Regions from separate parts of the Mesorhizobium sp. M1334 genome, predicted to be linked through region 3. Evidence: riboswitches for the same ligand, from Rfam matches in the RefSeq annotation. Region 3 holds a riboswitch; each other region holds the start of a gene.
What was found. A riboswitch is a leader RNA that binds a small molecule or an ion and turns the genes downstream of it on or off. The one in region 3 is predicted to bind thiamine pyrophosphate.
Positions count from the first base shown of each region.

Region 1: linked by a shared signal. The riboswitch ahead of thiC (phosphomethylpyrimidine synthase ThiC) and the one ahead of thiB (thiamine ABC transporter substrate binding subunit) in region 3 are both predicted to bind thiamine pyrophosphate.
Region 2: linked by a shared signal. The riboswitch ahead of thiC (phosphomethylpyrimidine synthase ThiC) and the one ahead of thiB (thiamine ABC transporter substrate binding subunit) in region 3 are both predicted to bind thiamine pyrophosphate.

Region 1 covers NZ_JAMYLM010000004.1:51,904-62,408, reverse strand. Annotated here, with positions in the region: gene NKH17_RS09920 (beta/alpha barrel domain-containing protein) at 1-280, opposite strand, end outside; gene NKH17_RS09915 (Gfo/Idh/MocA family protein) at 460-1,608, shown strand; gene NKH17_RS09910 (alpha/beta hydrolase) at 1,623-2,618, shown strand; gene NKH17_RS09905 (LacI family DNA-binding transcriptional regulator) at 2,606-3,628, opposite strand; gene NKH17_RS09900 (hydroxymethylpyrimidine/phosphomethylpyrimidine kinase) at 4,133-4,894, opposite strand; gene NKH17_RS09895 (thiamine phosphate synthase) at 4,885-5,490, opposite strand; gene NKH17_RS09890 (thiazole synthase) at 5,487-6,260, opposite strand; gene thiS (sulfur carrier protein ThiS) at 6,264-6,461, opposite strand; gene thiO (glycine oxidase ThiO) at 6,430-7,431, opposite strand; gene thiC (phosphomethylpyrimidine synthase ThiC) at 7,428-9,263, opposite strand; TPP riboswitch at 9,367-9,483, opposite strand; gene NKH17_RS09870 (Fic family protein) at 9,650-10,505, opposite strand, start outside.
Region 2 covers NZ_JAMYLM010000010.1:97,059-107,563, reverse strand. Annotated here, with positions in the region: gene NKH17_RS18755 (AAA family ATPase) at 1-1,118, shown strand, start outside; gene ald (alanine dehydrogenase) at 1,860-2,975, opposite strand; gene NKH17_RS18745 (hydroxymethylpyrimidine/phosphomethylpyrimidine kinase) at 3,422-4,177, opposite strand; gene NKH17_RS18740 (thiamine phosphate synthase) at 4,168-4,773, opposite strand; gene NKH17_RS18735 (thiazole synthase) at 4,770-5,543, opposite strand; gene thiS (sulfur carrier protein ThiS) at 5,547-5,744, opposite strand; gene thiO (glycine oxidase ThiO) at 5,713-6,714, opposite strand; gene thiC (phosphomethylpyrimidine synthase ThiC) at 6,711-8,546, opposite strand; TPP riboswitch at 8,650-8,766, opposite strand; gene pmtA (phospholipid N-methyltransferase PmtA) at 8,948-9,544, opposite strand; gene NKH17_RS18710 (DUF309 domain-containing protein) at 9,704-10,243, shown strand; gene NKH17_RS18705 (MFS transporter) at 10,456-10,505, opposite strand, start outside.
Region 3 covers NZ_JAMYLM010000002.1:645,190-655,694, forward strand. Annotated here, with positions in the region: gene NKH17_RS06690 (amino acid ABC transporter ATP-binding protein) at 1-286, opposite strand, end outside; gene NKH17_RS06695 (ABC transporter permease subunit) at 283-963, opposite strand; gene NKH17_RS06700 (amino acid ABC transporter substrate-binding protein) at 1,086-1,859, opposite strand; gene NKH17_RS06705 (RNA polymerase factor sigma-32) at 2,185-3,042, shown strand; gene NKH17_RS06710 (M48 family metalloprotease) at 3,056-4,525, opposite strand; gene thiQ (thiamine ABC transporter ATP-binding protein) at 4,780-5,571, opposite strand; gene thiP (thiamine/thiamine pyrophosphate ABC transporter permease) at 5,568-7,187, opposite strand; gene thiB (thiamine ABC transporter substrate binding subunit) at 7,428-8,441, opposite strand; TPP riboswitch at 8,485-8,599, opposite strand; gene NKH17_RS06730 (thiamine diphosphokinase) at 8,740-9,384, shown strand; gene NKH17_RS06735 (ABC-F family ATP-binding cassette domain-containing protein) at 9,386-10,505, shown strand, end outside.

The sequences.
Region 1 (10,505 bases), on a different contig from region 3:
TCAACTCGCTGATGCGATCGTCCGGAGTGAAGCAGCCCGCCTGAATCACCAGGGAAGCCTTGCCCGCATATTGCGGCCACAGATGGCGCGCGGTGCCAGGCTGGATGCTGACGTAGTCGGGTTTGCCCGCCATGACGCGGGCAAGCGCACCCGGCAGGTCGGCAAGTCCGCCTTTGCGCACGTCGCCATAACCGACGAAGTGGTCGACCGCGCCGCCAAAAAGGTTCCCCGATGGATGCGAAAAGAGGCGCGCAAGACGCACCTTGGTTCCTAGGCTCATGAGTTCAAAATTCCCCAATCGTTTGTTTTCAAAATCCTGCTGCGCCATCATTTTCATATGCTCTATAAAAATTTTACGCGCGTCAAGAATTAAAATGTTGTATAGCGGCTTTCGACTGTGATCCATTGCTGGCGCAAGGGTGCAGCCAGGCCATGACCGCTTGGGGAGGTAGATCTGAAATGCACGGGACATCAAAGACAAAGCTCGGCATCGGCATCATCGGATGCGGCAACATCTCGATGACCTATCTGCGCAATGCGGGCCTGTTCGGCGGGGTCGAGTTGCGCGCCTGTGCCGACATTTCAGCCGACATGGCGGCGCTCCGTGCCAAGGAATATGGCATCCGCGCGCTCGGGGTCGACCCGCTGCTGGCCGATCCGGACATCGACCTTGTCCTCAATTTGACGATACCGGCGGCGCATTTGGACATTTCGCTTTCGGCGCTTTCAGCGGGCAAGCACGTCTTCACCGAAAAGCCGCTGGCGACGTCCGTCGCCGATGGCCGCCGGCTGGTGGCCGAGGCGGCAAAGCGCGGGCTGCTGCTCGGGTCGGCCCCCGACACCTTCCTCGGCGCCGCCGGACGGCGGGCGCGCCGGCTGATAGATGAGGGCGCGATCGGCCGCGCCGTGACCGGCACCGCTTTCATGATGGGGCGCGGCATGGAGCACTGGCATCCCAACCCGCAATTCTACTACCAGCCTGGCGGTGGCCCCGTCTTCGACATGGGTCCTTACTATCTGACCATGCTGGTCAACCTGCTGGGCCCGGTCGCCCGCGTCATGGCGATGGCGACGCGCGGCCAGGAGGAGCGTCTGATCACCGCCGACGGGCCTTACAAGAACACCACCTTCAAGGTCGGCACACCGACCAACATCGTGTCGCTGCTCGAATTCCGCTCCGGCGCCACGGTCACCTTCGGCGCCTCCTGGGACGTCTTCAAACACTCCAACCATCCGATCGAACTGCACGGCACCGAGGGCTCGCTGGGGCTGCCCGATCCCGACACCTTCGGCGGCACCGTTTCGCTCTCGGCGCGCGGCTCCGACTGGAAAGATCACGAGAGTGAGAGCCAACTCTACGGCGCGCGCAACTGGCCCTATGCGGCGCCCGACCGTGCCAACTACCGCATGCTCGGCGTCGCCGATCTGGCGCGAGCGTTGGTCGAGGGACGCAAGCCCCGCGCGTCCGGTGAATTGGCGCTGCATGTACTTGAGATCATGGAAGCCATCCTGGCCTCGGGCGAAAGCCGCGGCTCGGTTGCCGTCAACGGCACGGTCGACCAGCCGCCGCTGCTCGGCGAGGACGAAGCGGCGAGCCTGCTGGCCTGACGGGAGGTCCGCCGATGACGACAACGCCACTGATGGCAACGCCGTCCCCGTCCGCGCTCGACCGGCAGGCGCGACATGTTCTCGATCTCGGCCGCCGGGCGAACAGGCCGCCCTTCGAGGCTGGCACGCCGGAACAGGCGCGCCGTGCCTATGTAGACGGTCTTCCCGATCTACAAGGCGGCCGCGAGCCGGTGGGCTCAGTCACCGAGCGCACAATCGCCGGACCCGGTGGGCCGCTGACGCTGAGGATCTATCGCGGGCAGGGCGCGCCTGATGCGGATGCTCCGGCGCTGCTCTATCTGCATGGCGGCGGCTGGGTAATCGGCAATCTCGAATCGCATGACGAGATCTGCCGCTGGTTCGCCAATGTCGCGGCTTGCGTCGTCGTGTCGCCGGATTACCGGCTGGCGCCGGAGCACAAGTTTCCGGCCGCGGTGGAAGACTGCCGCGCCGTGCTGTCCTTCATGCAGGATCATGCCGCCGATCTCGGCATCAACCCGAAACGCATCGCCGTCGCAGGCGACAGCGCCGGCGGCAATCTGGCCACTGTGCTCAGCCTCATTGCGCGTGGGGACAAACATCCGCTGACGGCGCAACTGCTGCTCTACCCCAACACCGATGCCGCGCAGACGGCGGACAGCTATCGTCGCTTTGCCAAAGGTTTTGGCCTGACTGCCACGACCATGGCCTGGTTCCGCGACCACTATGTCCGCGACGCCGCCGATGTCGGCGATTGGCGCGTCTCGCCGCTCAAAGCCGAAAGCCTTGTGGGAGTGGCGCCCGCCTTCATCGCCATCGCCGGTCATGACATCCTCGCCGACGAGGGCGAAGCCTATGCCGGGCGCCTACAGGACGCCGGTGTGCCGGTCGTGCTCAGGCGCTGGCCGGGCCAAATCCACGGCTTCGTCTCGATGGGCCGTCACGGGCCGGCATCACGGCAGGCGGTCGAGGCGGCGGTTGCCGCATGGCAAGGCTTCGATCTCGCTTTCGCGAAAGATCAAGCCGACTGACGCATCACTAGCGTCGCGTCGAGTTTGACCTTGGGCGCGACCGCCGTCTCGTCTTCATTGAGCAGGGCAAGCAGCGTCTCGACGCTGCGCCCGGCCATCGACGCGAAGTCCTGTGCCATGGTGGTGAGGCCTGGGCATGCGTAGCGGCTAAGCGGATGGTCGTCATGCGCGGCGACGCGCAGGTCGCAGTCGGGCTTGCGGCCGATCTTGAGTCCCCGGGCAAAGGCTGCGGCCATCAGGCCGAAGGCCAGACGGTCATTGTTGCACAGGATGGTCTTGCCCGGCAGGTCGCCATTGCTAAGCATTCTTTCCGTCTGCTCGTAGCCGATGCGCTCGAAATCCCAAGTGTAGTCCTTGCTGTTGCCGATCACGATGGGCTCATGCCCGAGCCGCTTCATCGAGGCGACATAGCTGCTCAGCCGTTCGGGTGAATTGTGGTTGACGTGCGGGATGTCGAAATAAACCGGCGCGTCGCCCGAGCGGCAGAGATAGTCGACGATGGTCGCGACGCTCTGCGTGTTGTTGTTGCCGACGAAGGGCGTGTTGCCCTCGAGGTAAGTGTCGAAATAGACGATCGGGATCGCCTGCGTCAGCTTCTCGAGCGTCCGATGGTCGGAGCGCCGCCCGAGCGGCGCGACGAGCGCGCCCGAGACCTTGAGCGACAGGATGGTCCGCGTCGCCTCGACTTCGAGTTCGGTCGAGCCGTGCGAGGAGATGACGATCGGCCAGTAGCCTTCGTCGCGCAGCCGAAGCTCGATGCGGCTGACCATCTCCGAATAGAACGGATCGGTCACAGTCGGCACGACAATGCCAATGCTGCGCGTGCGCTTGCGGTTGAGGTTCCGCGCAAACAGATTAGGCTGGTAATCGGACGAGCGCAGCGCTTCCTCGATGCGCTTGCGCGTCGCCGGCTTGACGCTGGTCGGATCGTCGAAATATTTGGAGAGCGTGGGCCGGGACACGCCGCACGAACGGGCGAAATCCTCCATCGTCTTGTGCGTCATCGCCATTCAAACCCTCGCAGCATGGATTTCGGCCTGGTCCATGCGTTGTCCCCGATGATTTCCTATGGTGAGCCGGCGCGCGACTGCAAGTCGAAATTTTACAGGAAGCTTTGCAAATTATCAACGCGTGGACAAAAATTATTGCATGCGTAAATTTATTAATTGACGTGAAATATACCAAGCCGTATTCACATCCGGGACGTTGCACGCAAGCAGCGCAGTGGATTGGAGTTTAGGCCGGAAACGAGGCCTCGGGCTTTGAGCGCCCTCGACCGTCGCTCAGATCAAGCCGTATCGGGGTGCGACAGTCTTGTGCGACGATTGTTTCTATATTGGCACTATCGATCTGCGCCAGCGAACGAACTTACTCGCCCCGGAGGAGTCTGGCGTCACTCCCGACAGCGAACCGCGCGTGCGCATGATCGAAGGATGTGAGCGGCAGCCGTATCGTCGAGAATCTCGCGGCGAGCGACGCGGACTTAAGCTCGACTGGGCCGGGAGATGCCGCGGTCATTCGGCTGCCTTCTTCTGAAGCTGCTCGAACACAAACAGCTTGCCTTTGCGCACGCTGTTTTCGAGTGGGCTCGCGTTCGCCAGATGCGCCGCAATCGCGCTGGCCAGCATGCAGCCCGTCCCGCGCATCGATACGGAAAGTCGCGGTGTGTCAAAGCGGATTGGTTCTTGATCAAAGTGCAAAAGAATATCGGTCGATCGGGGTCCCGCCGCGTGGCCGCCCTTGATCAGCAGGGCCTGTGCGCCAACTGCCAGCAATTTCCGTCCCTGTCTCACCGCATCGCTCTCGTTCGCCGCCGGTTCAGCGCCAACAAGGAGCGCCAGCTCGAAAAGATTGGGTGTGACGAGACGGCAAAACGGCATCAGATCGCGTTTCATGGCGGCGATGGCGTCCGTTTCGAGTAGCGCTCGACCTGAAGTGGAGACCAGAACCGGGTCGAGCACTGCCGGCACCTGCGGATTTTCGCGCAGCACGGCGGCAACGCCAGCCACGATCTCAGCGGTTGCGAGCATGCCGATCTTGATGGCCGTCACATTGTTGGCCTGCAGCGCAGCGCGCATCTGATCGGCCACGAGACCGGGCTGAGAAGGATGGACTGCCATGACGGTTTCGTGCGTTTGCACCGTCAGCGCGGTGACAGCCAGGCAGGTGCGCACACCAAGGGAGGAGATCGTCTCGATATCGCGTCCTATTCCGGCGCCCCCGCTGGAGTCCGAACCACTGACAACGAGCACATGCGGTTCTCGCCTCAGCGCCATTTCTCTGTCCTTTCGATCCACTCTCGCGTGCGTGTTTCGGGATCGGCGTTGAGCGTGATGTCGGTGACCACGGCCGCGCTGTCCGCACCAGCCTCAAAGACACTGTCGAGCCGGTCGGGGTTGAGGCCGCCGATGGCGACCAATGGGATCGGCGCTACCCGATGCTTCCATTTGCTGATCCGCTCGAGCCCCTGCGGCGCCCATTTCATCTTCTTGAGGCTAGTGGGATAAATAGGCCCCAGGGCCACATAGTCCGGCTCGGCCGCTAGCGCCGTTTCCAGTTCGGTATGATCGTGGGTCGAAAGCCCGAGCTTCAATCCGGCGTACTTAATCGCCAGCAGGTCAGCCGCAGCCAAATCCTCTTGGCCGAGATGTACGAAGTCGCAGCCTTCCTCAATGGCGAGTCGCCAATAGTCGTTGACAATCAGTTGGCAACCATGGACCGCGCAGACGTCGTTCGCGCGGCGGATTTCCGAGCGCAGCGTGACCTCGTCCCTATCCTTGATGCGCAGCTGCACCAGCCTGACGCCGAGTGGCACTAGCCGTTCGATCCAGGCAGCGCTGTCGACGATCAGGTAGAAGGGATCGAGCTTCATGAAAAAACTGCTCTGCCGATCGTCGGTGTCGATGGCACGGCGACGTCGCGCGGTTCGAGCATTCCCGAACTGAAAGCCTCACGGCCGGCGTCGACCGCCTTGCCGAACGCACGCGCCATGCCGACCGGATCGGCCGCCCTGGCGACCGCTGTGTTCAGGAGGACGGCGTCAAAGCCGAGTTCCATGACGGTGGCCGCGTGCGAAGGTCGTCCCAGCCCCGCATCCACAATCAGCGGGACGCCAGGGAAATGTCCGCGCATCGAGCGCAGCGCTGTGATGTTGACCGGCCCCAGCGCCGAACCGATCGGCGCGGACCATGGCATCAAGACCTTGCAGCCCGCCTCCAGCAGCCGCTCGGCGACGACAAGGTCATCGGTGGTATAAGGGAATACATCAAAACCGTCCTCGCACAGGATGCGCGCGGCTTTGACCAGGCCGAACACGTCCGGCTGCAGCGTGTCGTGATTGCCGATCACTTCGAGCTTGATCCAGCTGGTGCCGAAGACCTCGCGCGCCATTTTCGCGGTCGTGACCGCTTCCTTGACGGAGTGACAGCCAGCAGTGTTGGGCAGGATTCTGACGCCGAGCGAGCGGATCAGTGACCAGAATTTTTCGCCAGCCCTGCCGCCTGCCATCTCGCGGCGCAGCGAGACGGTCACCACCGAGGTTCCCGACGCCTTGACGGCCTCGGCAAGGATGGCCGGCGAAGGATATTGAGCGGTACCGAGAAGCAGGCGCGACGGAAGCTCGGTTCCATAAAGCTCTAACATGGTCTAACCGCCTTGCATGGGCGAGAGGATTTCGATCCGGTCGCCGTCGCTCAACTGGAATTCCGCCCGCTTGGCTTTGTGCACGAGGTCGCTGTTGACCGCCGTCGCCAGCCAATCGCCCTCATAGTCGAGCGCGGCAAGCAGTTCGGCCAGCGTGGCGGCGGCAACCTCATGCGCCTCGCCGTTGACCATCAGTTTCATGAGCAAGTTCCTTGGTTGCGTCTTGATTGAAAACGAGGTCGGCAGCCTGGCGCGCCATGGCAGGGGCGAGAAGAAAACCATGGCGATAGAGTCCATTGATCGCGACGGCAGTTCCAAGTGCCTCCACGCGCGGCAGATTGTCGGGAAAGGCTGGACGGATGCCGACACCTGTTTCAACGATCCCGGCCTCGCCAAAAGCCGGGTGGAGGGCATAGGCGGCACCGAGCAGTTCCATCATCGAACGCGCCGTCACCGGTCCGGCGGACTGGCTTTCAACCATAGTCGCGCCGATCATGAACTGCGTGTCGGCACGCGGCACCGCATAAAGCGGAAAGCGCGGATGCAGCAGCCTGACCGGGCGCGACAGCGAGATATCAGGCGTGCGCAGGATCAGCATTTCGCCGCGAACGCCGCGCAGCCTGTCATCGGCTGCTGCGATTCCAGTGCAGTCGATCTGACGATCGAAATCGGAAACAGGCTGGGCGTCGGCGCCGAAGCGGAATTCGACGCCCATGGCCGCGAGCTTGTCATGAAGTGCTACCATTGCCTGGCGCGGGTCGAGATGAGCCTCATCGGGGAAGAGCAATCCGCGCCAGAAGCGGCCGGCGAGGTCGGGTTCCAGGAGTGAAATTTCGTCTTCGTCGACCCGCCGATATCCCGACGTGCGGCTGGCGAACCGGTCGAGCTCGCCAGTATCACGCAGCGCGGCCACGACCAACGTTCCGGCACGTATCACCTGACCCGGTAGCACCGCATCCCACCAGTCGGCAGCATCGCGTCCGAGATCCAGCACCGGCTGCTCGGCGCTTTCACGCTCGCACCATGGCGCGAGCATACCACCGGCGAACCACGACGCATTGCCCTCGATAGCAGGCCTTGTCTCGGCAACGGTGGTCGCCGCGCCGCGTGCGGCGAGCTCGAAGGCGGCGGTGAGGCCGGCAACGCCGGCCCCTTTGACCAGCACCCTCATGATGGCGCACGCGCCTGTGGCATGGCCGGTGCGCCGGTCTCGTCAGCCGGTATGTAGAGATTGCCGCCCTCGCGGTATTTCGCCGCCATCGCCGCCATGCCCTCCGTCTGCGCCTCGGCGCGGATGTCGTGGGAGATACGCATCGAGCAGAATTTCGGCCCGCACATCGAGCAGAAATGCGCCAGCTTGTGCGCCTCCTTGGGCAAGGTCTGATCGTGGAAGGACCGCGCGGTTTCGGGGTCGAGCGACAGGTTGAACTGGTCCTCCCAGCGGAACTCGAAGCGCGCGCGGGAAAGGGCATCATCCCTGAGTTTCGCCGCCGGATGACCCTTCGCCAGATCAGCGGCGTGTGCGGCTATCTTGTAGGTGATGACGCCCGTCTTGACGTCGTTGCGATCGGGAAGGCCGAGATGTTCCTTGGGCGTGACGTAGCAGAGCATGGCGGTGCCGAACCAACCGATCATCGCCGCGCCGATGCCGGAGGTGATGTGGTCGTAGCCCGGCGCGATGTCGGTCGTCAGCGGCCCAAGCGTATAGAACGGCGCCTCGCCGCAGACGGCGAGCTGCTTGTCCATGTTCTCCTTGATCTTGTGCATAGGCACGTGGCCGGGGCCTTCGATCATTACCTGGCAATCCTTCGCCCAGGCGATCTGTGTCAGCTCGCCGAGCGTCTCCAGCTCGGCGAATTGTGCTGCGTCATTGGCGTCGGCGATCGAGCCGGGACGAAGGCCGTCGCCCAGCGAAAAGGACACGTCATAGCCGCGGCAAATGTCGCAGATCTCGGCGAAATGTTCGTAGAGGAAGCTTTCCCGGTGATGGTGCAGGCACCATTTGGCCATGATCGAGCCACCGCGCGAGACGATGCCAGTGACCCGGTCAACGGTCAGCGGGATGTAGTGCAGCCGCACGCCCGCATGGATGGTGAAATAGTCGACGCCCTGTTCGGCCTGCTCGATCAGCGTGTCGCGGTAGACCTCCCAGGTCAGATCCTCGGCAATGCCGCCAACCTTCTCGAGCGCCTGGTAGAGCGGCACCGTGCCGATCGGCACCGGCGAGTTGCGCACGATCCAGTCGCGGATGTTGTGGATGTTGCGGCCGGTCGACAGGTCCATCACCGTATCGGCGCCCCAGCGGATCGCCCACACCATCTTTTCGACCTCTTCGGCCATGGACGAGGTGACGGCGGAGTTACCGATATTGGCGTTGATCTTGACCAGGAAATTGCGACCGATGATCATCGGTTCGCTCTCGGGATGGTTGATGTTGGCGGGAATGATTGCGCGTCCGCGCGCCACCTCCTCTCGGACGAATTCCGGCGTCACGAAATCGGGCAGCGTCGCGCCGAAAGCCTCGCCGTCACGGTCAAGCTTGCCATGCAGGATCTCACGACCAAGGTTCTCGCGGATGGCGACGAACTCCATTTCGGGCGTGATGATGCCGGCGCGCGCATAGGCAAGCTGTGTCACCGCCTTGCCGGCCCTGGCCCTAAGTGGCCGGTTGCGAATGGGAAATTCTGGCGTCAGGCGTTCGCCCGTAGCGAACCCGTTGTCCTCCGGCCGGACATGGCGCCCGTCACAGGCCTCGGCATCACCGCGCGCCAAAATCCATTCGTGGCGAAGTCGGGCTAGGCCTTTTTCGATGCTGGTTGCGACAGCCGGATCGGTATAGGGGCCGGACGGATCGTAGACGGTGACGGGCGGCTCGCCGGCCGTCGGATGGACGGAGACTTCGCGCATCGGCACCCTAATCTGTGGGTGGATGGTGCCGGGCTTGTGGATTTTCCGTGAGGCAGGCAGCGGTCCCGTTGAGACGGCTGGGGTGAGGGCATTCATCTTGAGGCTCCTTTGCTCATGCATTGGAGACCCAGTTCTGTGCCGGAAGGATGAAAAGACGCTTTGGTTGACCTGCCGAAACAGGACCTGGGGCGTAAACTCCCGCTAAGCGCTTGCACCGTCCCTACGCCAGTATGAACTGGATCAGGTTCAACGGGTCACTGCGCCGCGAAAGCCAGCAGTATCTCAGCCCCTTGCCGGGACCCCCCTGGTGAATGCCTCAGGTTGAACGGGCCGGCGTCGATTTGTCAAGCGCATTTGGGCCGAGGCCGTGATCGGCGGTCGGTCAGACGGTGCGGAAAAAACTCGACAACCAAGAGTTGGTGACGAAGGCCGGGATAAGGATCGCAACCGTTGGCCTGAAGATCCTTGTGAAGGTTACGCCTTCACTTGCCACCAAAGGTTTGCGCGTAGATGGCCTCGATTCTCCCTGCCTCCTCATTGGTCAGCGCGGCGAATTCCTTTTCGCATGCGCGATTGGACAGATGGCCACCATTCTGGTGAAGGAAACGGAAGAGCAGGTCCGTCAGCCGCTCGGGCATGTCGATAGAGGCGTCCACCTGCCGCCGAAATTGGTCATAGCGCTGCAAAAAAGCGGTTTCCTCCGGAAGGTCCCGTTCGATCGTCCGCTGAACGCAGGCATAGAGGAATTCGGCGTGTGGGGTTGCATCGAAGAAACGGTAGAAATCACCGGTGTCATTCAGAACCCGGACGTTGAATTCGGGCGTCGGTTCCCATTCAACCAACGGCAGAAGGCGTTGCGAATAGCTCTCGAGCACGCCCCTGTACTCGTTGATCTTGTCCTGGATCGCCGCTGAGACGGGAAAGACCACTCCCGGTGGATTGAAACCGTGCATGGCAAGGACGTGGTGGATTAGGTAGCGGTGAATGCGGCCGTTTCCGTCCTCGAACGGGTGGATGTAGACAAAGCCGAAGGCGAGAATTGCGGCGGCTATAACTGCATCAAGGTTTTGCGCCGCGCCTTGATCGAAGGCCACCATTCCATCAATTAGCTGCGGCAGGTCCTCGGGCCGAGCGCTAATGTGATCGGGCAGGGGCATGCGGTTGTCTCGGTCATGCCCACCGACGAATCCTCCTTCTTTTCGGAAGCCCAGTCTGACGAAACGGGCGTCGCCGAGTACAATTCTTTGCAGACGCAGCAGCTCATCGCGATCTATTGGCCGGCCGCCGGCTTCGCCGATCGCGCGGCCCCAGCGTTGGATGCGATCTTGCGGCGGCCGC
Region 2 (10,505 bases), on a different contig from region 3:
CCGACGACGGGAATCGCGCTATCGATAGAGCTCGTCGCGATACACTCAAGGATCGGAAAAAACTGGGCGACGATCTCACTATCGTTGTCGCGCGCCTGGCGAATCTCGAAGAGCGACGCAAGCTTCTGTCATGCTGCGACGCTGTCGAAACAGGCTCGGTGTCACGGCAGATGACGTCGCTTCGACGAAGCCTCGTCATGGAGAATCTCGAAAAGCGCGTCGTCGCCGAGATTGAGGCCCTGGCGTTAACGCACATCCCGTTCGCAGTTAATGATCGTAGTCAGGATGGGCAGAGCTATTTCGAGGTCGGGCTCAACGCGGCAAAAGCAATCCCAAACAGCAAGGTCTTGAGCGAAGGAGAGCAGCGCGCGCTTGCCCTGGCCTGCTTCCTAGCCGAGGTCGGAGGAGACACGTCGCGTCAAGGTATAATCATTGACGACCCCGTGTCGTCTCTCGACCATGTTCGGATCAGGCGGGTCGCGGCAAGGCTGGTGAAAGAAGCGGCCACAGGACGTCAGATCATCATTTTCACGCATAATCTTCTGTTCTTCAATGAAGTGGTTGACGCTGCCGCGCAGGCCAATCCGCCGATTCCTCTTGTTCGAAACTACATCAACAAGTCCGAATCCGCTGGCTTTGGCTTGATTAGCGAAACTGACGAGCCGTGGATCGCACAGTCTGTCACGAAGCGCATCGACACTCTCAAGACGCGCCTGAAGAGCTTCGACGGCGCCACTGATTTCACGACCGATGCCTGGCGAAGGTCGGCGAAGGATTTCTACACCGATCTTCGGGAAACCTGGGAGAGGCTTGTTGAAGAAATCCTGCTTGGGAAAGTCGTCGAGCGATTTAACAGCGATGTCAAAACGCAGAGCCTGAAGGGTGTTGTTGTCGAGGACGAAGACCACAAGCGAATCTATTGGGCCATGAAGCGAGTTTCGGAGCGTTCTGGACATGACATGGCGTCCGCCAAGGCCATTCCAGTTCCAATACCAGCCGATATGAAGGGCGATCTTGATGGGATCGACCAATATCGTATCGACACCATCAAACGAAAGAAGGATGCCGAAAAGCGTCGGATTGAATTCGAGCAGCCTCCCAAGGCGACCATGCTCTAGCTTGATGAATATCGTGGTCGCCATCGTCACCTGGCGGTCAAGCGCTTGCGCATCGCTCTTGCTTCTGACGTCGGCCATTTTGGATCGTCGCACAAATGAGATTGGTCGATCCGACACTGACCCGTGGGCGGGGGGCTTGGGGTTTACGAGCCGCTGGCGGATCGAACCGTCTCAGGCAACGCCGGGAAATTCACTGGACAATGGGGCATGAGCGCGGACACCTTGAGGCGAGAATTTGTCAGGGCCTCACGAATTCCAACGCGCCCTTCCTAAACGTGACTTGACGTCCTCGGAAAAGGCCCGGCTCCGCCGCCCCGGCCAATTGCGCGCTTCGATTTCCTGGTACGAGGCCACCAGGGGCGATGAGGACATGGTCTTGGACCGAAGCCCTACCTCGCAGTCACGCGCGAAAGCCGTGCCAGCGGCAGGTGCATGTCATGGGCCGGCAGTCTTCACAGCGCCGATAAGCCACCGACCATGCTCGTGCCGGGGTCGCGGAGGCCGGGCCACCGTTCTGTCGGCGTTTCCTATGTCCCCCGCTGCGCGCATCGTTTGATGCGTCCGGTCGCGCCGGTGTACTTCGGCTGGCACGTTCAGCCTCATCGTCGACCAGCATGTCGGGCCGACGAGCCTGCACCGCGTCGTTCACGGAAAGGGAGGGAAGACGCCACTCACCAATTTGCCAAAAAAAAGCCCACCGGGATGAACCGGCGGGCTGACGGAGGAAATATTGAAGTCGAATCAGGCGGCGAGCACCGCCTTCAGCTCGACCAGTTCATAGCCAAGCGCCTCGGCGACCGCACGGTTGGTGATCTTGCCCTTGTGGACATTGAGGCCGTTGCGCAAATGGTGGTCGTCGACCAGCGCCTTCAGGCCCTTGTCGGCGAGCTGCAGGCCATAATGAAGCGTCGCGTTGGCGAGCGCGTGGGCCGAGGTGACCGGCACAGCGCCTGGCATGTTGGCGACGCAGTAGTGGATGACACCATCGACTTCGTAAGTCGGGTCGGCATGGGTGGTGGCATGCGAGGTCTCGAAGCAGCCGCCCTGGTCGATGGCGACGTCCACGAGGACCGAGCCCTCCTTCATGCCAGACAGCATTTCGCGGGTGACGAGCTTGGGTGCCGCGGCACCGGGGATCAGCACGGCGCCAACGACGATATCGGCCGAAAAACATTCCTCTTCCAGCGCCTCGACGGTCGAGTAGCGTGTGTGCACGCGGCCGGTGAAGAGGTCGTCGAGCTGGCGCAGGCGCGGGATCGAGCGGTCGATGATGGTAACGTCGGCGCCGAGGCCGACCGCCATGCGGGCCGCATGCAGGCCGACGACGCCGCCGCCGAGCACCGTAACCTTGCCGGGCAGCACGCCGGGCACGCCGCCGAGCAACACGCCGCGGCCGCCATTGGCCTTCTGCAGCGCCGTGGCGCCGGCCTGGATCGACAGGCGGCCGGCAACTTCCGACATCGGCGCCAGCAGCGGCAGGCCGCCGCGGTCGTCGGTCACGGTCTCGTAGGCAATCGCGGTGACGCCGGAGGCGAGCAGGCCCTTGGTCTGCTCCGGATCGGGAGCCAGGTGAAGATAGGTGTAGAGGATCTGGCCGTCGCGCAGCTGCGCCCACTCGTTGGGCTGCGGCTCCTTGACCTTGACGATCATGTCCGACTTGGCGAACACGTCGGCGGCGGTCTTGGCAATGGTGGCGCCGGCTGCACGATAGGCGTTGTCATCGGCGCCGATGCCGGCACCGGCACCAGTCTCGACCAGCACTTCATGGCCGTGCGCAACATATTCGCGGACCGAGCCTGGCGTGAGGCCGACACGATATTCGTGGTTCTTGATTTCCTTGGGGCAACCGACGCGCATTTTCTTCTCCTGATCCGGGCCCTTTTGGGCTCACTCCCTGCATGGTCGGAGTGAACCATGAATCGGCACGCAAGTGTTTGCGAATGCGCTTGTGCGGACGGGCAGGTTTCGATAATTGTTGCGCGAAATAGCCAAATAACCGCAGGAATCCCGAAAATTGCCGCCCGACAGGATCGATATCGCTATTCTCGAGGCTTTTCAGAAGGAGGCGCCGGATCCAGTCTGTCTCGGACGCCGTCCCAATGACGGCTTGGCAAAACGAATGGGCGATCGCGCCGCGCTGCTGTAAAACCACCGCCTGCCGCCAATATCCTGCTGCCAAATGGTCGCGAGCTATGCGCGGGGGCACCTGCCGGTCTTCTCCCCGCCGGCAGGGCGCTATCTGCATACCGCTGGATGGACTTGATCGCCGCGCCGTCGCATTAGAGTGACTGAGGCAGCGTCACTCATTCGGCTGCCTTCTGAAGCTTCCCGAAAACAAACAGTTTGCCTTTGCGGACGCTGTCTTCGAGTGAGGTCTTTGCCAGATGTGCCGCAATCGCGCTGGCCAGCATGCAGCCCGTCCCGCGCATCGATACGGCAAGGCGCGGCATGTCAAAGCGGATTGGTTCTTGATCCAAGCGCAACAGAATATCGGTCGATCGAAGTCCCGATGCATGGCCGCCCTTGATCAGCAGGGCCTGCATCCCGGCCACCAGCAATTCCTGGCCTTGCCACACTGCGCCGTCTTCATCCACCGCCAATTCTGAGCCAATAAAAAGCGCCAGCTCGATGAGATTGGGTGTGACGAGACGGCAAAGGGGCATCAGGTCGCATTTCATGGCGGCGATGGCCCTTGCGTCCAGCAGCGCCCGGCCTGACGTGGAGGCCAGCACCGGGTCGAGTACTGCCGGCACCTGTGGATTTTCGCGTAGCACAGCCGCGACGGCAACGACGATCTCGGCCGTTGCAAGCATGCCGATCTTAATTACCGCCACCTCGTTGGCCTGCAGCGCGGCGCGCATCTGATCGGCCACAAGATCGGGCTGCGAAGGATGGATTTCCATGCCGGCGTCGTGCGTCTGCACCGTCACCGCTGTGACAGCCAGGCAGGTGCGCACGCCAATGGAAGAGATCGTCTCGATATCGCGTGCAATTCCAGCCCCACCGCTGGAGTCTGATCCGCCGACCACAAGCACATGCGGTTCTCGCCTCAGCGCCATGGCTTTGTCTTTTCGATCCATTCTCGCGTGCGCGCTTCGGGATCGGCATTCAACGTGATGTCGGTGACCACCGCCGCGCTGTCCGCACCAGCCTCGAAGACACCGTCGAGCCGGTCGGGGTTGAGGCCGCCGATGGCGACTAGGGGAATGGGTACCACCCGATGCTTCCACTCGCTGATCCGCTCGAGCCCTTGCGGCGCCCATTTCATCTGCTTCAGGACGGTGGGATAGATGGGGCCGAGCGCGATATAGTCGGGCTCGGCAGCGATGGCCGTTTCCAGTTCTAGATGATCGTGCGTGGAAAGCCCGAGCTTCAATCCGGCGTACTTAATCGCCAGCAGGTCGGCCGCAGCCAAATCCTCCTGGCCGAGATGGACGAAGTCGCAGCCTTCCTCGATTGCCGTGCGCCAATAGTCGTTGACGATCAGTTGGCAACCATGGACCGCGCAGACGTCGTTCGCGCGGCGGATTTCCGTCCGCAGCGTGGCCTCGTCCCTATCCTTGATGCGCAACTGAACCAGCTTAACGCCAAGCGGCACCAGCCGTTCGATCCAGGCGGCGCTGTCGAGGATCAGGTAGAAGGGATCGAGCTTCATGAAAAAACCCCCCTGCCAATTGTCGGCGTCGACGGCACGGCGACGTCGCGCGGTTCAAGCATACCCGAGCTGAAAGCTTCACGACCGGCCTCGACCGCCTTGCCGAACGCACGCGCCATGCCGACCGGATCGGCCGCCTTGGCGACCGCGGTGTTCAGGAGTACGGCGTCAAAGCCGAGCTCCATGACGGTTGCCGCGTGCGACGGCCGTCCGAGCCCCGCATCCACGATCAGCGGAACATCAGGGAAATGTCCGCGCATCGAGCGCAGCGCCGTGATGTTGATCGGTCCGAGAGCGGAACCGATCGGAGCGCACCACGGCATCAAGACCTTGCAGCCCGCCGCAAGCAGCCGCTCGGCAACGACAAGGTCGTCGGTGGTATAGGGGAATACAGCAAAACCGTCCTCACACAGGATGCGGGCGGCTTCGACCAGACCGAACACATCCGGCTGCAGGGTGTCGTGGTTGCCGATCACTTCAAGCTTGACCCAGTTCGTACCGAAGACTTCGCGCGCCATTTTTGCGGTCGTGACCGCTTCCTTGACGGAGTGGCAGCCAGCAGTGTTGGGCAGGATTCTGACACCAAGCGAGCGGATCAACGACCAGAATTCTTCGCCAGCCCTGCCGCGTGCCATTTCACGGCGCAACGACACGGTTACCACCGCCGTGCCCGATGCCCTGACTGCATAGGCAAGGATGGCCGGCGAAGGATATTGAGCCGTGCCAAGAAGCAAGCGGGACGGAAGCTCGGCTTCATAAAGCTCGATCATGGCCTAGCCGCCCTGCATGGGCGAGAGGATTTCAATCCGGTCGCCGTCGTTCAACTGGAATTCCGCCCGGTTGGCTTTGTGCACGAGGTCATTGTTGACGGCCGTCGCCAGCCAATCGCCCTCATAGTCAAGCGCGGCAAGCAGCGCCTCTAGCGTGGTGGCGGCAACCTCATGCGCTTCGCCGTTGACCATCAGTTTCATGGGCAAGCTCCTTGGTTCTGTCTTGACTGAAAACCAGGTCGGCAGCCTGGCGCGCCATGGCGGGAGCCAGGAGAAAACCGTGACGATAGAGCCCGTTGATCGCGATGATTTCACCGTTCGTTTCGACGCGCGGCAAATTGTCGGGAAAGGCTGGGCGGACGCCGACACCGGTTTCAACGATCTCGGCCTCCCCAAAGGCCGGGTGGAGGGCATAGGCGGTACCCAGCAGCTCCATCATGGAGCGCGCCGTGACCGGTCCGCCGGACTGGCTTTCAATCATCGTCGCACCAATCATGAAACGGTGGTCGGTGCGCGGCACTGCATAGAGTGGAAAGCGCGGATGCAGCAGCCTGACGGGGCGCGACAGCGAGATATCAGGTGTACGCAGGGTGAGCATTTCGCCGCGAACGCCGCGCAGCCAGTCATTTTGCGCCGCCATTCCCGTACAGTCGATCTGACGATCGAAACCAAAAACATGCTGGGCGTCGGCGCCGAAGTGGAATTCAACACCCGTGGCCGCGAGCTTGTCATGAAGTGCTGCCATCGCCTGGCGCGGATCAAGATGGCCCTCAGCGGCGAAGAGCAATCCGCGGCGGACGCGGCCGGCTAAGTCGGGCTCCAGCAAGGCAATTTCATCTTCCTCGACGCGCCGAAAGCCCGTCGTGCGGCTGGCGAACCGGTCGAGCTCGCCCGCATCGCGCGGCGCGGCCACGACCAGCGTTCCGGCCCGCGTCACCTGGCCGGGCGTTGCGGCATCCCACCAGTCGGCGGCACCGCGCCCGAGATCCAGCACCGGCTGCTCGGCGCTTTCACGCTCGCACCATGGCGCCAACATGCCACCGGCGAACCACGACGCATTGCCGCCAAGGGCAGGCCTTATCTCGGCAACGGTAACCGCCACGCCGCGTGCGGCGAACTCGAAGGCGGCGGTGAGGCCGGCGACGCCGGCCCCTTTGACCAAGACCTTCATGATGGCTCACGTGGCTGAGGTATGAGCGGTGCGCCGGTCTCGCCCGCAGGCATGTAGAGATCGCCGCCCTCGCGGTATTTCGCCGCCATCGCCGCCATGCCCTCCTTCTGCGCCTCGGCGCGGATGTCGTGGGAAATACGCATCGAGCAGAATTTCGGCCCGCACATCGAGCAGAAATGCGCCACCTTGTGCGCCTCCTTGGGCAAGGTCTGGTCGTGGAAAGACCGCGCGGTTTCTGGATCAAGCGACAGGTTGAACTGGTCCTCCCAGCGGAACTCGAAGCGCGCGCGGGAAAGGGCATCATCCCTGGCTTTCGCCGCCGGATGACCCTTCGCCAGATCGGCGGCATGGGCGGCGATCTTGTAGGTGATCACGCCGATCTTGACATCGTTGCGATCGGGAAGGCCGAGATGTTCCTTCGGCGTGACATAGCAGAGCATGGCGGTGCCGAACCAGCCGATCATCGCCGCGCCGATGCCGGAGGTGATGTGGTCGTAGCCCGGCGCGATGTCGGTCGTCAGCGGTCCAAGCGTATAGAACGGCGCCTCGCCGCAGACAGCGAGTTGCTTGTCCATGTTCTGCTTGATCTTGTGCATCGGCACGTGGCCAGGCCCCTCGATCATCACCTGGCAATCCTTCGCCCAGGCGATCTTCGTCAACTCGCCAAGCGTTTCCAGCTCGGCGAATTGCGCCGCATCGTTGGCATCGGCGATCGAGCCGGGACGAAGGCCGTCGCCGAGCGAGAAGGACACATCATAGGCGCGGCAGATGTCGCAGATCTCCGCGAAGTGCTCGTAGAGGAAGCTTTCCCGGTGATGGTGCAGGCACCATTTTGCCATGATCGAGCCGCCGCGCGAGACAATGCCGGTAACCCGATCGACCGTCAGCGGGATGTAATGCAGCCGCACGCCGGCGTGGATGGTGAAATAGTCGATGCCTTGCTCGGCCTGTTCGATCAGCGTGTCGCGGTACACCTCCCAGGTCAGATCCTCGGCAATGCCGCCAACCTTCTCGAGCGCCTGGTAGAGCGGCACCGTGCCGATCGGCACCGGCGAGTTGCGGACGATCCACTCGCGGATGTTGTGGATGTTGCGGCCGGTCGACAGGTCCATCACCGTATCGGCGCCCCAGCGGATCGCCCACACCATCTTTTCGACCTCTTCAGCCATCGACGATGTGACGGCGGAGTTGCCGATATTGGCGTTGATCTTGACCAGGAAATTGCGGCCGATGATCATTGGCTCGCTCTCGGGGTGGTTGATGTTGGCGGGAATGATCGCCCGTCCGCGCGCCACCTCGTCACGCACGAATTCGGGCGTGACGAAATCGGGCAGTGTCGCGCCGAAAGCCTCGCCGTCGCGCTCAAGCTTGCCGTGCAGGATCTCGCGACCAAGGTTCTCGCGAATGGCGACGAACTCCATTTCGGGTGTGATGATGCCGGCGCGCGCATAGGCAAGCTGCGTCACCGCCTTGCCTGCTTTGGCCTTGAGCGGTCGGTGGCGGATGGGAAATTCCGGCGTCAGGCGTTCGCCCGTCGCGAATCCGTTGTCCTCCGGCCGGACATGGCGGCCGTCACAGCCCTCGACATCGCCGCGCGCCAAAATCCATTCGCGGCGAAGTCGGGCCAGGCCTTTTTCGATGCTGGTTTCGACAGCCGGGTCGGTATAGGGGCCCGACGGATCGTAGACGGTAACGGGCGGCTCGCCGGCTGTCGGATGGACGGAGATTTCGCGCATCGGCACTTTGATCTGCGAGTGGATGGTGCCGGGCTTGTGGATCTTCCGCGAGGCGGGCAGCGGTCCCGTCGACACGGCGGGGGTAAGCGCATTCATCTTGAGGCTCCTTTGCTCATGCATTGGAGACCCAGTTCTGTGCCGGAAGGATGAAAAGACGCTTCTGTCGACCTGCCGAAACAGGACCTCGGGCGTAAACTCCCGCAAAGCGCTTGCACCGTCCCTACGCCAGTATGAACTGGATCAGGTTCAACGGGTCACTGCGCCGCGAAAGCCAGCAGTATCTCAGCCCCTTGCCGGGACTCCCCTGGTGAATGCCTCAGGTTGAACGGGCCGGCGCGGCTTTGTCAAGCGCATTTGGCCCGCCCACTGTCAAATCAACCAGGACCGCGTCGTCTTCTTGGCAATCTGGCATCTGCCCCTGCTCTGTTCCACATCCTGTTTGGGTGCAAGGCCACCACTCAGCGGAACCCTCAGAGAAGGAAACCGTCCAGATTTGGCTAGACTGCTCGACGATAAGTCCAGAGCTGTGCCGGCGGTATGTTGCGGACGACGAAGTCATAGTGGGAAACCACGTAACGGTCTGGCATCTTGATCACCGGCGACAGAGGTCCGTATGTGATCTGAATCACGGGCCGGCCGGCAGGAATACGGGCAAGCAGATCCTCAACCAGCGCGACACGCTGTTGCATTGGAAAGCTCAACAGCGGGACTGCACTTATAACACAATCGAACTGTTCACCTTTGCGCTCACCCAGCGCTTCGTCCAGCGCAAATGCGTCGCCCAATCTGAAGTCCACATTCGGGAAGCGTTGCACCAGGCCGTCGTAGAAAATCCTGGAATATTCGACTGAAACCAGCTGGCGCGGCTTGATTCCCCTGGCGAGGATCGCCTTTGTGATGACACCGGTTCCCGCGCCAAGCTCCAGAATCGGCAATCCTGACCGTGGGTTCACCACGCTTGCCATCCGGCGTGCCGCATAAACCGAAGTGGGAATAAGGGCTCCCACGCCCTTCTTGTCCTTCTGCCAGCCTTTGAAGAATTGGACTTCTTCCTCAAACCTTTTGCCGAGCCGCTCCTTCAGTCGCAAAATCATATCTTCTCCCTGCGTCAGCCGCTTACCCAACGTCATGAATTTGGCAAAGCGCGTTTTGGCCAATCTCGCCACCCTTTACAAGCCCGTTAAGACTGCTTGCCTGTCACGACGCGGTCAGCATGAATTGCCCATTAACGCACTTTCATGTTTGCTGGGCCTATGTTTCGCCCTCGCCTGCTGCCCGAAAAAAGTTTCCCGAGCTATGCGTATCTGCCCGGCAAATATCCGCATCCGGTGCGTGATCCCTTGGGCCACAGTTACCGATCAGATCCGGTGACCGTCGCCGTTGGCGAAGCGCTTGGCTCAGATGTGTTTCGATGGGGAATCGACCTTTTCAATCACGGCTACTACTGGGAAGCCCATGAAGCCTGGGAGCCTCTCTGGCAGGCTGCGAAACAAAGCGCTCAGCACCGCCTGTTCTTCAAGGGACTGATCCTGTTGGCGGCGGCCGGCGTGAAGATCCGTGAGGGAAAGCGGGTCGCTGCGGCGCGCCATGCGACAAGAGCTGCAGGGCTTTTTCGTCAGGTGGTGAGAGTGCCGGGCGGCCTGTTTGAGAAAGCACTGGGAATGACACCTGCCGCGCTCGCTGCACATGCCCAAGCGATCGTAGCTTACCCGGTTGTTCTGCGGGAGCCAAAGCCTGCCCAGCCTGAACCTGTCTTTGATTTCATACTCGCACCAGTATCCGAGAGCGTTTGATCGGCAATTCAGTGGTTCAAGTGTCCAGCTAGCTTTGTAGCAGGAAATGGGCTGTGAAAACCGCTCACCACCCGCATGCGTCACAAACAATAAGAGTGCAGTAATGTTTTATGGGCAACTCGCGGCCGCTTCGATGTCGATGGTCTTGAAGGTCGGGGCTGACCGGTCGCGCTCGTAGCCAATCGATTGATGACAGAGATGCCGGCCAGGCTTCAATGACGGGGATGGCGAAAAGCTGAGTGCTCGGGCTTGCGGGCCGAGC
Region 3 (10,505 bases):
GAAACAGCTGGAAATTCTGGAACACCATGCCGGTCTGCAGCCGCAGCCGCTGGATATCCCTGGTCGAGACCCTGCCGCCGGGGTGGAACTCGAGTGCATCGTCGCCGATCCGCACCGTGCCTGAAGTCGGCAGCTCGAGCAGGTTGATGCAGCGCAAAAGCGTGCTCTTCCCTCCGCCCGAGGGCCCGACAAGCGCCGTAACGCTGCCTTCCTCGATGGTGACGGTCACGCCCTTCAGCACCAAATTGTCGCCGAAACGCTTTTCGATGTTGGTGAGGCCGATCATGCGCGCGCCTCCAGGAAGCCGCCATAACGGTTGAGCCGCGTTTCCAGCCGCGCCTGCAAGGCCGACAGCACGGAGCTCATGACCAGATAGAGAGCCGCTGCCTCGACATAGAGGATCAGCGGCTCATAGGTGGTGGCGACGATGCGCTGGGCCGCCTGGAACATCTCCGGCACGGTGATGGCGGCGGCGAGCGAAGTGTCCTTGACCAGCGAGATGAAGGTGTTGGACAGCGGCGGCACGGCGACGCGCCCCGCCTGTGGAAGAATGGTGCGCCGCATTGCCTGGGCCCAGGTCATGCCGATCGAATAGGCCGCTTCCCACTGACCCTTGGGCACCGAACCGATGACGGCGCGGATGATTTCCGACGAATATGCGCCGATGTTCAAGGTAAAGCCGATCAGTGCTGCCGGAAAGGCGTCGAGCAGGATGCCGACCGATGGCAGGCCGTAGAAGATCAGGAACAGTTGCACGAGAAGCGGCGTGCCGCGGAATATCCAGACGTAGAAGCGGACCACGGCGACCAGCGGTTTGGGACCGAACAGCCGGACAAGCGCCACAACCAGGCCTAGGACAAGACCGAATGCAAACGACAGCAGCGTCAACGGCACGGTGAAGATCAGTGCGGCCCACAGCAGCGTAGGCAGGGATTCCAGCATCAGTTGCAGCCAGTGCGGCACGAAGGCTCCTCCTTGCCAGATTGCCGTCGCTCACATCACGCGAAAGCGGCGGGCCGTCAAAAGACAGCTCGCCGCGGTATGAACGACGCGGGCCGGCGTTCGGCCCACACGAGAAAGCCGTTTTACTTCGAAACGTCCTGGCCGAAATAGGTGTCGGCGATTTTCTTGTAGGTGCCGTCGGCCTTGATGTCGGCCAGCGCCTTATTGATGGCGGCCACCAGTTCCGGATCGCCCTTGCGCACGATGACGCCGGAATAGTCGGCGTTTTCCTCCTGCGCAGCAATCTTCACATTGGCGTCGGGCTTGTGCTTCTTGAAGTCGAGGAAGGACAGACTGTCATTGATGGTGGCGTCGGCGCGGCCGGTAAGAAGAAGCTGGATCGACTGGTCGAAGCCGTCGGTGCCGACGAGTTCGGCGCCGTTGGTTTCAGCCAGCTTGCCGAAGTTCGAAGTCAGCGACTGCGCCGCCTTCTTGCCCTTGAGATCGGCGAAGCTCTTGATATCGGTGTTGTCGCCACGCACGATCAGCACCGCCTTGGAGGCGATGTAGGGATCAGAAAAGTCATATTTGGCCTTGCGCGCCTCGGTGATGCCGACCTCGTTGATGACGGCATCGTAGCGGTTGGCGTCGAGACCGGCGATCAGCCCGTCCCATTTGCCTTCGAGGAACTGGGCTTTGACGCCGAGGCGCTCGGCGATGGCCCGCGCGATCTCGACGTCGAAGCCGACGAGCGCGCCGGAAGCATCATGATAGGTGAAGGGCGCATAGGTTCCTTCCGTGCCGACCTTGAAGACGCCGGACTGCTTGATCTGGTCGAGATTGGCGCCGGCATGACCGGCAGCGATGGCCAGAACCTGCAGCGTTCCGGCGATGATGAGCGATTTGAGCCATTTCATTTTTCTGTGATCCCGTCCTTGGCCGATGTCCGGCGTCATTGCGAGTGCCGGAAAATGACAGATGCGCGATGCCGGAATAAGAAACTAAATTTCAAAAATCTCGCGCCCTTGAAATCCAATTCTCAACCAGCAGTTCCCGGGGCCATCCGGCTGAGTCAAGGCCGGTGGCGAATCGCCTGGAACAGCGCAATCGACATGACAGTCCGGGGGAACATTCCCCCGCATGGCACGTTCTTCGCTGTTGTAGGGCGCGGCGCCGCCATTTCAACCATCGGCGCCAACTCACGATTCGATCGCACCGCAACGCCTGAAGCAGGAGCGCGGCATGATGGAAGACAGTGCAGGACGGACCATGGTTCGCGCGGCGATGAAAGCCCCTTATCTGGAACGTGACGAAGAGCATCTCCTGGCGCTGCGCTGGAAGGAAAACAATGACCAGCACGCGCTGCACCGCATCACCGTCGCGCATATGCGGCTGGTCATTTCCATGGCGTCGCGGTTTCGCCACTACGGCCTTCCGCTGGGCGACCTGATCCAGGAAGGCCATGTCGGGCTGCTGGAGGCCGCGGCCCGTTTCGAGCCCGAGCGAGAGGTGCGGTTCTCGACCTATGCGACATGGTGGATCCGCGCCTCGATGCAGGACTATATCCTGCGCAACTGGTCGATCGTGCGCGGCGGCACCAGCTCCGCGCAAAAGGCGCTGTTCTTCAACCTGCGGCGTCTGCGCGCCCGCCTGGCAAACGGCGCCGAGCAGACGTCGAATGCCACGCTCTACCGCGAAGTGTCGGCGGCTCTCGGGGTATCGGAGGCCGATGTGGCGATGATGGATTCCCGCCTTTCGGCGCCGGACAGCTCGCTCAACACGCCGCTTGCCGACGATGCGGGCGCAACCGAGCGGATGGAGTTCCTGGTTTCGGATGACCCGCTGCCCGATGAGGTGGTCGGCGACACGATCGACGTCGAACGCCGCTCGGTGTGGCTGAAGACGGCGCTCGGCGCTCTCAATGCGCGAGAACTCAGGATTATCGAGGAACGCCGGCTGAGCGACGAGGGCGCGACGCTCGAAGCGCTTGGCGAAACGCTCGGCATCTCCAAGGAACGTGTCCGGCAGATCGAGGCGCGCGCCATGGAAAAGCTCAAGGCGGCGCTGGTAAAGCAGAATCCGGAATTTCTCGCGGCCTGAATCGCGTCGGCTGCTATTTGTCGGTGACGATCTTAACCTTGTCGCCGGCCGAAACCGCAGCACCCGGCGAGAGCGCGTTGAGCACCCTGAACAAATCCAGCTTGCGGTCGACGCCGACCATCTGTGCGGCCAGGGAGCCCATTGTCTGGCCGGGCCGCACCGTGACGATGCGGATACGCAGTGGCTTCAGTGCTGCCTTCTCGGCAGCACTCAGGATGCGGAATGAGCCGCTGACCGAGCGCGCGACCGTGCCCAGCGAGGTGCTGGCAGACGGTGCAGCAGTCAGCAAGCGGTAGACCTGGCCGCCGGCGCGGATCACCGCAATATCGAATTGCCAGCCATCGGCGCCGGCATGCGCGGTTGCCGCTTCGTTGCCGTTGATCGTTTCCTGGCGCACGCTGCTGTCGTCGAGCCCGGCAACCCAGCCGCTGCGGATGTAGTCGGTCAGCGAGCGGTCCTTGTCGATCGAAACGCCGTCGAAGCGGATTGCCATGTCGCCCGGGCCTGTGGCCGTCACCGCCGCCGCCGAATTGTCGATGATGAAGCCGTTGGGCACCGAGAACGACACGCCGAGGCCAGGATGCAGGAAGGTTTCGCCGCGCACATAGCCTTCCTCCGGCGTGTCGCCGTAGAGCAGCCCGTCTATGCCGGCAAGGAATGAATCGCGGTCGCGCGACCCGACACCGGGCGCGCCGAACTGGCGGGCGTGGCGCTGCGCGAGATCGATACGCTGCGGCGTGTTGGGGTGCGTCGCCAGGAAGTCGAGGCTGGCGTCGGTGGCGCCGCTGATCGAGCGGAAATCGGTATAGGCCGACATCGACTGCAGGAAGCGGCCGGCGGCGTAGGGGTCGAAACCGGCTTCGCCGATCGACTTGATGCCGATGGCATCGGCCTCCAGCTCCTGATTGCGCGAGAACTGGGCCAGCCTCAGCTTGCCGCGGATCAGCGCCGCCTTGGCCGTCGGGTTGTCGCCGAGCACGTCCGAAACGACCTTGGTCGCCAACCCCTCTTCGGCTTCCAGCTGCTGGCGCTGCAGACCATGATTGGCCGTAACGTGGCCCATCTCATGCGCAATGACGGCGGCAAGCTCGGCCGAATCGTTGGCCAGCGCCAGCAGGCCGCGGGTGATGTAGAGATAGCCGCCCGGCAGCGCGAAGGCATTGACGTTGGGCGAGTTGAGGATGGTGATGCGGTAGGTCTGGGTCGGGTTGGCCGACACCACGGTCAGTCTGCCGACGACCTTGGCCACCATGCGCTCGAGCTTGGGGTCGGAATACTCGCCGCCATAGGTGGCGAGGATGCGCGGGTGCTGCGCCTTCGCCAGTTCGGCGAGCCTGCTGTTAGCGGCGACATTGTCGACCGTAATCGGCTTGTCGGAGGGCTGGAAGCCCGATTCCTGCACGTCGGGAGGCGTGAACATCTGGCAGCTTGCCAGCGCCACGGCAAGACCGGCCAGCGCCAGAAAGCGCGCCAGCGGTTTCACCCTCCGATTGTCGATGCCGGTCGGCAGGTCGGCTTCCTTTCAAGTCCTGGGACGTGACCGCGAAAATCGGGCGCGATTTCCGGAAAGCATCACGCGCAAAATCAAGTTCTACGGCGTCCTTCGTGCGTCCGACAGATACGAGGCAGCAAGGGCAAATCACGGTCTAAGCCGGACCAGTTCCTGGCGGACCTAGCCACACTACCTCGACCATGGCAAGCAAGCGCCGCTTCGCCTTCCGCCGGTTTGACCATAAATTATGTCCGCTTCCGGGCAACATCTCGTGATCCAGCCGCAAACGGACCCGAGCCGATATAGCGTCGGAATGCCTCCGGTCCAGCCCCAACGAAAAAATCGGCGGCGGTGCCGGTCGCGGCAACCGTGCCACCGTCCAGGAAAACCATGTTTTGGCCGATACGGCGCGCATCGTCCGGCTGGTGCGTGACGAATAGCACCGTCATGCGCTGCTCCGAATGGACGTCGGCCACCAGGTCGAGCATGTCGTCGCGCAGTGCCGGTCCGAGCGAAGCGAACGGCTCGTCGAGCAACAGCACCGGCCGGTCGCGCACTAAAACCCGGGCGAGCGCGACGCGCTGCCGCTCGCCGCCGGAGAGTTCGCGCGGCAGTCGGCTTTCCTTGCCGGCAAGGCCGACGCGCTTCAGCGCTGCGGCGATTGCGGCGCGGTCAGCCTCGCCCAGCCTGAGCGAAGGCGAGCGGCCGAGCCCGACATTCTGCTCGAGGGACAGATGGGCAAACAGGTTGTTTTCCTGGAACACCATCGATACCGGCCGCGCTGATGGCGGCGCAGTGCTGACGTCGGCGCCGCCGATGAGCACGCGGCCTGACCGTGGCGCCTCGAAACCGGCCACCAGATTAAGCAGTGTCGACTTTCCCGAACCGCTCGGCCCCATGATGGCGGTGATTTCCGATGCCGGGAAATCGACATCGAACATAAGCGGCGTTTCACCATAGCTGAACGAGACATTATCGAGCCGCACGGCCGCGCCTTTTTCCACCGAAATGGAGCGTTCCGGGCCGATCGGCATCATGATTTCTCCCTCCTTCCCATCCAGTCCGCGGTCAGCACCAGCGCCAGGCAGACAAGGCCGAGCAGCAGCGCCAGCCCGGCCGCATCCTCGGTGCGGTAACTGCCCATGCGGGCCAGCAGCAGGTAGGGCAAGGTTTGCACGGAATCGCTGCCGAACAGCGCAATGACGCCAAGATCGCCGAGCGACAGCGCCATGGCGAAAGCGAAGCCGGTGGCGAGCGGCCGCCGCAGCGACGGCCAGTCGATCAGCCGCAACCGGTTCCAGCCCGAGATGCCAAGCTGTGCGCAAAGCCGTTCGTGGCGTTCGCTCGCCGCGTCATAGGCAGGGCGGATGGCGCGGATGGCGAACGGCATCGCCATCACCGCATTGACCGCAACGACCATGACAGGGGCGATCGCAAAGACATCGCTGACAGTGCGCAGGAGGAGGAACCAGCCGGCGCCGATGACGATGGGCGGCACCACCAGGACGAACCCCGCACCGGTGTCGGCCAGATGTTCGAGCACCGTCCGTCGGCCTGTCCGCCGGGTGAGCGCCAGCGCCCGGCGTGCCATGACCAGCGACAGCGACAGCGCCAGGGAGAGCAGCGCCGATAAGACGGACAGCACGGCACTGGTCGCCGTCGCTTGCCGCACCGCGCTCTCGCCGGCCAGGCGGCCGAGATCGGCGCCAAGCCCGGCCGCCAGCGTGGCCGCCATCGGCCCGGCGACAAATAGCAGTGCCAGCCCGATCACCAGCGCGTTCAGGACGGTCTCGGCCGCACCGGCTGAAAAATACCGGCGCGGCGCCACCGGCAGATTGGCGTCGCCGGTCATATTGGCGCCAAGCCGCGTCAAGGCCAGCACGACCACGAAGGTTAGGGCAATCTGCAGCAGGGTCAGCGTCACAGCCCGCGCCGGGTCGAAGTCGAAACGCAGCGCCTGGTAGATGGCAACCTCCAGCGTCGTCGCGCTGGGTCCGCCGCCGAGCGTAAGCACGATGGTGAAGGAGGTGATGCACAGCATGAAAACGAGCCCGGCAACGCCCGGCAAGGCCGCACGCAGCGGCGGCCATTCGATCAGCCGGAAGGCCGGCGCAGCACCCATGCCAAGCTGGCTCGCCAGCCGCCATTGGTCGGCCGGCACGGTCTGCAACGCCTCCAGGAACAGCCGCGTCGCCAGCGGCAGGTTGAAGAAGACATGGGCGACGAGTATGCCCGACAGGCCATAGATGCCGGGCCAGCTCTGGCCGCCTAGCGCGCCCAGCGTGCCGGCAAAATAGCCGGCGCGGCCATAGAGCGCCAAGACACCGAGTGCAGCAACAATGGCCGGCAGCGCCAGTGGCACGGCGAAAAGCTGCAGGATAAAGCCTCGCCCGAAAAACTGTGGATGCCGCGACAGGGCACGCGCGGCGAACAGCGCTGGCGCGACGGAGAGCAGGGTCGACAGCAGAGCCTGCCAGAGCGTGAAACGGACGATACGCAAGAGATACGAATCGAAGGCGGAGGCGACACCGGACGGGTCGCGTGTGGCTTCGATGATCAGCCCTGCAAATGCTCCGCCGAGCAGAAGTGCTATTGCCGCAAGCGCGAGGATGCCGGCGGTGATGCGGGAGTCAGATGATGGTGCGCGTTGCACGCTAGACCACCAGATTCGAGATTCTTAGTGAGGATTGCGTTCCTTCGCGCCCCCCTCTGTCCTGCCGGACATCTCCCCCACAAGGGGTGAGATTGGCAGTTTCAGCGCTCTGCTCATTCCAGCAACATCGGCGACTGGCGAAAGCCGCCGTGCCGTCCGATCTCCCCCCTTGTGGGGGAGATGTCCGGCAGGACAGAGGGGGGCGCCGTAGAGCGATCATCTTCGATCAATCGGCCAAAGCTACTTGCTCATCACCGCAAGCCACTCATCGACCCAGGCCTTGCGGTGGGCCGCGACTTCCTCCGGGCTGAACAGCAAGGTCTTGGTCGGTTTGACCAGCTTGTCGAACGCCGGATTGAGCGGCTTGTCGGTCTTGCCGGCCGGGAACATCCAGTTGGTTTCGGGAATGACATCCTGGAATTTCGGTCCGGTCATGAAGGCGATGAACTTTTCCGCCAGGGGGTTCTTCGCGCCCTTGGTGGTGATCCCCGCAACTTCGATCTGCAGGTATTCGCCTTCCTCGAAGGACGCCGCCTGGTAGCGCTCGGTGTTTTCGGCGACCATGTGGTAGGCCGGCGACGTGGTATACGACAGCACCATCGGCGCCTCGCCCTTGGTGAACAGGCCGTAAGCCTCGCTCCAGCCTGGCGTCACCGTCAGCACCTTTGCTTTGAGCTTGGCCCAGGCTTCGGGCGCCTTGTCGCCATAGACCGACTTGACCCACAACAGCAGGCCAAGACCCGGCGTCGAGGTGCGCGGGTCCTGGATGACGATCTTCTCTCCGGCATCGCCCTCGACCAGTTCCCTGAGGCTCTTCGGCGGGTTCTTCAGTTTTTCGGTATTGTAGACGACGGCGAAATAGCCATAGTCGAACGGCACGAAAATATCGTCGCGCCAGCCGCCCGGCACGCTGACATCCGATATGGCGCCATGCGGCGAAAACAGGCCGGTTGCCTTGGCGTCCGCCGTCAAATTGGTATCGAGGCCAAGCACGATATCGGCCTTGGTGGCGGCCCCTTCCAGCTTCACACGGTTGAGCAGCGCCACGCCGTCAGCGACCGAGACGAATTCGATGACGCAACTGCACTCGGCCTCGAAGGCCTTCTTCACTGCCGGTCCCGGACCCCAATCGGCGGTGAAGCTTTCATAGGTATAGACGGTCAGTCTATCCTGTGCCGATGCCTGCCCTGGCAGGGCGAGCGCGGATGCCGCAAGCAGGACAATCGGGACAAGAGAGTGGAAAAAACTGCGCATCGGCGCCTCCTTCGTTCGCGTTGAAAGGAATTGAGGCGTCGGGCTGTCCGAAACGTCTAATCCCTCCGCCGGTACAAACCGGATCAGGTTCAGCGGGTTGGCAGTCTTGCCTCTCAGCCGGTCCGCGAAGATCGCGTCCGGCACCCCGTTAGAGCGTTTCGACACATAGGCCCGGCCGAAGTGCTGCGCAAGCGGAAGTTTGCCGGGCATCCAAAGCCCAGCCTTCCGTTTCGTCTGCCGTTTCATCTTCCGTTTCATTCTTCCGTTTCTGGGGCAGGGCTGGTAAGGGCCACGAGATATGAGCAAATTCACCATCCTGCTTGGCGGCGATCTCATCCGCACGCCGCTGCTCGACCGCCAGGTCGAAGGCTCGCGCGTCATCGCTGCCGATGCCGGCATCGGCCATGCCCGTATGCTGGGCCTGAGGCCGGAACTCTGGGTCGGCGATTTCGATTCCGTGCCTGCCGAGTTGCCGGAGGATCTGGCCGCCGTACCACGGCAGGTGTTTCCCGCCGAAAAGGACAAGACCGACGGTGAACTCGCTATCGCTGCCGCGCTCGAACGCGGTGCGACCAGCCTTGTGCTCGCAGGCGCTTTCGGCGGCAAACGCACCGACCACATCTTCCTGCATATGGCGCTGAGCGTCCGGCTGGCGGAAGGCGGGACGGAAGTGCTTTTGACCAGCGGCGCACAGGAAGGCATTCCCTTGCTGCCCGGAAAGGCTGGCTTCGACTATGCCGACGGCACGCTGTTTTCGGTGCTCGGCTTCTCCGATCTCGCCGGCCTGAGCGTCACCGGTGCCAAATGGCCGCTCGACCACGTCGAGGTTGCGTTCGGCTCGTCGCTGACCATTTCCAACGAGGTCAGGGGCCGGTTGGAAATCGCGCTGGCCAGCGGCCGCGCGCTGCTGCTCGCGCATCCTTTTCCCTTACCTGAAAGCTGACATGGCACCGCCGCTTCTCAATCTCGACGGGATAAAGCTGACCTTTGGCGGCACGCCGCTGCTCGACGGTGCCGCCCTGACGGCCTCAGTTGGCGACAAGATCGCCCTGGTCGGCCGCAACGGTTCGGGCAAGTCGACGCTGCTCAAGATCGCCGCCGGGCTGATCGAGCCGCAGGACGGCGAAGTCTTCCGCCAGCCTTCGGCAACCGTGCGCTACTTGCCGCAAATGCCCGACATGGACGGTTTTGCGACCGTCCGCGCCTATGTCGAGGCGGGGCTCGGGCCCGCCGACGATCCCTATCGCGCCACCTATCTGATGGAGCATCTCGGCCTGACCGGCGAAGAACGGCCGAACGACCTCTCCGGCGGCGAGGCGAGGCGTGCGGCACTCGCCCGCGTCATGGCGCCGGAGCCCGACATTCTCCTCCTCGATGAGCCGACAAACCATCTTGACCTGTCGGTCATCGAATGGCTGGAGGAGGAGCTTGCCCGCACCTCCTCGGCACTGGTCGTCATCTCGCATGACCGCCGTTTTCTCGAGCGCGTGTCACGCGCCACAATCTGGCTCGACCGCGGCCAGACCCGCCGTCTCGACAAGGGCTTTGGCTATTTCGAGGAATGGCGCGACACGGTGCTGGAGGAGGAAGAGCGCGAGCAGCACAAGCTCGGTCGCCAGATCGTGCGCGAGGAGCACTGGCTGCGCTATGGCGTGACAGCGCGGCGCAAGCGCAACATGCGCCGACTCGGTGAGTTGCAGACCATGCGCCAGCGCTTTCGCGGTCATCGCGGCGCCGAGGGTGCGGCGACGATGACAGCCAGCGACGCCGCCGAATCCGGCAAGCTGGTGATTGAAGCCAAGAACATCGAGAAGAGCTTTGGCGATCTGACCGTGGTCAAGGGATTTTCGACCCGCATCCAGCGCGGCGATCGCGTTGGCTTGGTCGGGCCGAACGGCGCTGGCAAGACGACACTGTTGAAGATGCTGACCGGCGAATTGAAGCCGGACGCAGGCACGGTGCGGCTCGGCACCAATCTGGAGATCGCCACGCTCGACCAGAAGCGCGAGGCCGTCGATCCACAGGAGACACTGGCGCAGTATCTCACCGACGGGCGCGGCGAGA